One region of the Clostridium sp. CTA-7 genome, then DNA from elsewhere that is predicted to be linked to it. Evidence: riboswitches for the same ligand, from Rfam matches in the RefSeq annotation. Region 1 holds a riboswitch; the other holds the start of a gene.

Region 1 (3,223 bases):
CCTTCATTTCTCCCCAAACAGCTGCATCATCTTTATATTTATCCGCAAGATATTTTTGGCTTTCTATTGCAAGTTCTTCTCCTATTTCAGGAACTTTACTTACTAATAATTTTGCACTTTCTTCTGGATTTTTCATAGCGAACTCATATCCTTTAGTTGTTGCTTCCATAAATTTCTTAGCTAAATCTTTTTTATTATTAATAGTATCTTCAGTAGCTGCAATAATTGGTGTGTAATAATCTAATGCTGGATCTAAATCTTTAACTGGTATATAGTTTATATCAAATCCTCTTAGCTTAGCTTCCATATTAGTCCAAGCTTCAAATGTCCACTCAAAATCTAAGTTATTCTTAGTTGCTATAAAGAAATCTTCTGTTCCTACATCAACAGTTTTCAATTTACTAAAATCTGCTCCATTTTTCTCCATGACAGCTTTTAATATAGCTTGCTCTGATGGACTTCCCCATCCACCATACACTTTATTTTCAAAATCCTTAACTGTTTCTATTCCCTTTTCCTTTGGTGATGCAAAGCCTGATGTATTATGTTGTATAATTGTCGCTATTGCTTTAACAGGAAGTGGACTATCTGATGTTCTTGCATATGTTAAATCCTCTTGATAACTTACTGCAAAATCACCTTTTCCAGCAGCTAGAAGTTGCAGGGATGATCCTTCTGATGGCTGAATTATTTCAACATCTAATCCAAGATCTTTATAATACCCTTTTTCCTGAGCTACATATAATCCTGTATGATTTGTATTTGGTGTCCAATCTAATATTACGGTAACCTTTTGTAATCCTTCCGAAGTTTTTGCTTCTTCTTTTTTACTACATCCAGCTAATAGTGTCAATGCTGTTACAGATGCTAATACTACTGATATAATTTTTTTCTTTAACATTATTATTTCACCTCAAAATCTATTATTTTGTATTTTATTCCTTTATCTTTAATTTTTTATTATTCCATGGAGTACATACTCTTTCCATCAAAGTAACTATAAAAAATATTGCCATGCTTATAACTACTATTATTACTATTGATGCAAACATTTTATCTAATGCATAAGCACTTCTGGCTCTTGTCATATATACCCCAAGACCTTTTTCTCCTCCAAGCCATTCTCCAATTACAGCTCCCATAATACTATAAGTTGCTGCAATTCTCATACCTGAAAAGAAGTTTATCATTCCATAAGGTAACTTTAAATGCATAAAAACATTAAGCTTAGATGCCCCCATTAATTTAAAATGATTGATTAAATCCTTATCTACACCTTCTAACCCGTCAACTATGCTAATTACTATTGGGAAAAAGCATACTAGCACAACCACTATTATCTTTGGAAGTGAACCAAATCCAAACCAAATTATAAATAATGGCGCAAGAGCAACTGTCGGTATAGTTTGAGATATAACTAGTACTGGATATAAAGCTCTTTTTACTAGTGGAATCATATCCATAATTATTGCTAGTATTATAGATAATCCTATTGCTATTAAAAACCCTATCATACCTTCATATAATGTAGTTAAAGTATGAGGTATCATAACTTTAAAATCCTTAACTAATGTTTGCATAACATCTGTTGGTGCTGGCATTATATACTTTTCTATGCCCCCAATAGTTACTATGCACTGCCATAAAACTAATAAAATTATAATAAATACTATAGGTGCTATCTTATTCCCTATATTTTTTAATTTTTTCATCCATTGTCACGCCTTCTTTTTTATAATCTATTTTAACCATAGATACTACTCTTGATGCACCTTCTTCAGTACAAATTTCTTGAGCCTTTTTTACTATTTCTAGTAATTCACTTAATTCACCTTCCATTGTAGTTTCCATAGCTCCAACTTCATATTTAACACCAGTGGATGCTATATATTCTATAACCTTGTCTACAACAGGATAAATCCTCTCCTCACTAACTGTTGGTATAACTTGAAGACTTACATTACAAACTGACATAGTCTTTTCCTCCTCTAAATATATTTAAAAGTAAACAAATTTGATTTTATTTATATGTCCATATAGTAAAAAAATACAGTATCTCTGATTAGAAATACTGTATTATAGTTCAATTTGTATATTAAAATTCAATAACAAATAATCTCCCTACGTTGGCATTATCCAAATCAGGTTCATGGGTCAAAATAGTATCAACTTTATCTCAGGCAGTTCACCGCCCCCCCAGATATCTATTTACTTTTTATAGTTCCATTTTATTCATTTTCACTCCAAATGTCAAGCTAATCAATAATACTTATCAACTAAATAATTTTATTAATTGTATAATACTTATATATATTACACAATCCATTTCTAAGCTAAGTTTCAACGATTTACTTTGCTTAATTCTCTAAGTGATTTTCATCCCTCACTCTTATTAGCTCCAAATAATACAACTATAATCCCTAAAGATCCTATGATTATTTTTATTATAGGCATTGAAATTAAAATTCTCCTAACTAATTATTCTAATATAATTACCCTCTATATTTTTTAGTAATTCATTCAGTTCTATATTCTTATAATTTGAAACCTTTTTAGCCACATCTATTATTGCCCTTGGATATCCATATTCTCCATTAACCCATTCTAAAGCTGTTGGCCCATCAGTTTCTATAAGTAATCTATTTAATGGTATTCTATCTAAAACCTCATTAGTTTTTTCTGAATATCCTATATCTACACTTATTGTAAAATAGCATCCAAGCTCAATATATTTTTCTAAAGTGCTTATTTCACCACTATACCAATGTATAATAGCTTTATTATAATTATTCCTTTTTAGAGCATTATAAATTTCTTCTTCAGCTCCTTTTGTATGAATACTTACAAACTTATTTCTTTTAATACTTTCTTCTAGTATAAAATTAAAAATCTTTCTTTGTGCTTCATAAGTACTTTTATCTTCTACCCAGAAAAAATCTAAACCTATCTCCCCTATTAACTCACTTTCTTCTATATAAGGTATAAGACCTTCTAAATTCCCTTTATATTCTGCTGCTTTCCAGGGATGAATACCAAAGCATGGATTAATAAATTTACTCTTTTTACTGTATTCTTTATTTTTTATATAGCTCTTAATATCCATACTATTTGCTAAAGTTAATATTTCATTCTTATTTATATCTTCAATTGCTTTTTCTATATTTTCACCGAAAAAATCTAAATGAGTGTGTGCATCTATATACATAATTCCTCCATGAATTCT
Region 2 (3,223 bases), on a different contig from region 1:
TTAGAGATTTTATAAGGGGAAATAATAGTCCATCAAATGGATTTTCAAATGGAAATCAACATAATGGACCTACTGCATGGAATATAATAGAGGGTTTAAAAGGCTCTATAAATACATTAACATTTAATCCTAAGGAAACTATAAATTATGTAGATGCTCATGATAACTACACTCTCTGGGATCAAATAGAGAAAAGCTTAAAACCTAATATTAAAGAAGATGAATATAGAAAAATATTAGAAAATAATGTTTTAGATAATCATTTAGTAAGAAGAAATATTTTATCCCTTTCAATAATATTAACATCACAAGGAATACCATTTATTCAAGGTGGAGCAGAAATATTAAGAACAAAAAATGGAGACCACAATAGTTATAAAAGTCCAGATAATATAAATGCAATTTTTTGGAGGGATAAAGCAAAATATATAGATGTATTTAATTATGTAAAGGGATTAATAAATATCAGAAAAAACTATAGGGAATTTAGACTAGATAGTAGAGATGACATAAATAACAACATTGAGATTAGTTTTTTAAATGGAGATGAAAAGGCTGGAGTAATAAAGTGGCATTTTAGAAATCTATATAACATTGAAAAAAACTTAAATGATTTAATTGTAATTTATAATGGAACATCTATAGATGATTATGATGTAAATCAACATATTCCTGAATCAAAATCTGGTGAGTGGAATATTATAGCAGACCATAGTTATGCAGGGATAGAAACTATAAAAACTATTAAATATGGTTTTATTCCCCAATTAAAATCTTATTCAATTATGATTATATATTCATAAGAATTATTAAAATAAGAGGCTAGTTAAATCTAAAATGAATCCTACATGAAGGATTTTAACTTTAACGTAGCCTCTTAATTTTTGTAGTATATATGTTCTAATTAATATTCTACATTATCTATATTTAAATTGAAATCAATAGTTAAAATTCAAAAAGCAAGTTTAATAGTAAATTAGAATCATATATATAATAAAACTTTTAATATCCAGAGCTTAAAATAGCTGCAATAATTATTGATCCAAATATGATCCAGAACACTATTCCAATAGCAATCATAATAAGAGTTGCTTGGAAATAAGTTTTCTTACTTTTATTCACATTTGATCCAAAAGCCCAAACAAACATTAAAACTATGTTTGCAATTGGAATTAACATTAAAAGAAGTGTAATTATCCAATCTTTCAATGTCATTGGTTGAGAATACTTGTCGTAGTTAATATCATTATTTGTGTTGTTAGTTAAATTATTATCCATTATTTTCACTCCCCTAAAACTTAAAGTTATTATTTCTTAAATATTATACTATAAAATTTAAGAAATAATAACTCTAAGTGAAAAAAATGTAAAATTATAAAATTAATGAGATAGGCTTTTACTTCCTTCTATAATTCTATTTATAGGTAATAATCCTATAATAACTAAAACTACAATAAGATTTCCTCCAACAACAGCACCATTAACTACAAGAGAATATAAAGCTGGAGACCATCCTTCAGGTGCAAATTGTCCAAAGAATATAAACCCTGATATAAAGTGAAATATAAATTTAATAAACATACCGAAAAATGTTCCTAAAAGTTTTTTATCTTTAAAATACCCAGCTAGTCCAACTGCCATAAAAGGAAGAGGATAGTCAAATAAAACTTGAATTGGATGAAGTATATAAGGGCTGATAATTAAATATATTATCCCAAATAAAAATCCAGTAAGCATACCTATTTCAGGACCGTAAATAAAAGCAATAAGTAGTATTGGTACCATACTACCTAAATTTATACTACCAGCACCATTAGGTAAATCTACTATCTTTACAAGGTGAAGGATCGTAGCTAAGGCTAAAGCAATACCAATTCTAGCCATAATCTTTGAATCAAGCTTTATTTTTTTAAATCTAATAAAAGTAAGTATTAAAATAATAACTCCTAAAAGAGTAGCTAAAGAAAGCGGGCTTTTTAATATTTCACTAAAGCTTTCTCTTAATGTGTTAATAAAATTTTCCATTAAAAATACCTCCTAAAAATATGCTAGGAGGTACGTTTATAGCTTTATAATAATTTAATTCCATAAAAATACATTGTGACTTTCCTACGCTGGTATTATCCAGATCAGGTAAAGAGGGTTAATGAAAAATCATCTCTCAGCCTAAAGGCACCCCTAGCACTTCTTTTATTTAATTTATAAGTAAAGTTTACATAAGAATGAAATAAAAGTCAATAATTTTTAATATAGTATTTTATATAGAGAAATAAGAAGGTATCAGTTTGAAATTGATTGGAATAATTTACTATTTATTTGGTTTATAAAAAAATGTATGATAATAATTAGAGTTACCAATAATTTATTTACAATGCTGAACATAATTTTAATACTAATTTACAAAAGACTTTTTGATATACGGGGGGGAAAAATGATAAAAAACAAAAAGATAAATTTAATTATAGCATCGTTAGTACTAATTTTTATTGTTATAGGATTTAGTGCTTTTTATGTGAACAAGGTAAAAAAAGATAGAGTATTAGATGCAAAAATAGAAGAAGTATATGAAGAAGCAGATAATATTAAAATTTTAAATATGAATAATGATGAAGAAGAGCTTTATAGTAAATTAAAAGAAGACTTTAACAAAGCTATAAGCAGTAAAAAACTAAATGAAGCAAATGAAGTTTTAGATAAGTTAAAGGACTTAAAATCTTCGGTTGAGAAGAGAATTCAAGATGAAGCAAAAATAGAAGAAGAGAGAAAGAAGGAAGAAGAAAAACAGGAAAAAGAAAATGAAATAGCATTACCTGAAGAAGCTAAGAAAAAAGAAGAGGCTTCAAAGGTTGAGAATAATACTTCAAATTCAAATACTCAATCTATAGCTCCGTCTAATAATGAGCCTAAGATTGCCAATACATCAGTTGCTAAGAATTCTAATCAAATAATTTCAGTTGTGAGTACAGGCGGTAGTACAGCTGAGTTAGTTCTATGGCAAAAAGATAGCAATGGAAAATGGTATGAATATGATAGTATGTTTGCAAGATTAGGTGAAAATGGAATGAAAAATGCAAGTGAAGTTTATGAAATGGATTTATGTACTCCTACAGGTGTATATAGTTTAACAGAAGCTTTTGGAGCAGCACAAAATCCAGGAAGTGGAGTTCCATATAGAGTATTAGATGGTTCAGAATATTGGGTAGATGATGTTAATTCACCTTAT

Evidence for each region. Region 1 has a riboswitch for thiamine pyrophosphate ahead of ACYUEX_RS05700 (MTH1187 family thiamine-binding protein). Riboswitches for the same ligand answer to the same signal wherever they lie in the genome.
Region 2: it holds a riboswitch for thiamine pyrophosphate, as region 1 does, so the genes downstream of both, thiT (energy-coupled thiamine transporter ThiT) here and ACYUEX_RS05700 (MTH1187 family thiamine-binding protein) in region 1, are expected to answer to the same signal.

Annotation. Positions count from the first base shown of each region.
Region 1 covers NZ_BAAAAV010000002.1:558,638-561,860, reverse strand. Annotated here, with positions in the region: gene ACYUEX_RS05710 (ABC transporter substrate-binding protein) at 1-901, opposite strand, end outside; gene ACYUEX_RS05705 (ABC transporter permease) at 936-1,712, opposite strand; gene ACYUEX_RS05700 (MTH1187 family thiamine-binding protein) at 1,684-1,974, opposite strand; TPP riboswitch at 2,102-2,209, opposite strand; gene ACYUEX_RS05695 (TatD family hydrolase) at 2,471-3,205, opposite strand.
Region 2 covers NZ_BAAAAV010000004.1:24,227-27,449, reverse strand. Annotated here, with positions in the region: gene pulA (type I pullulanase) at 1-803, shown strand, start outside; gene ACYUEX_RS08945 (hypothetical protein) at 1,003-1,278, opposite strand; gene thiT (energy-coupled thiamine transporter ThiT) at 1,381-2,025, opposite strand; TPP riboswitch at 2,090-2,190, opposite strand; gene ACYUEX_RS08935 (L,D-transpeptidase family protein) at 2,432-3,223, shown strand, end outside.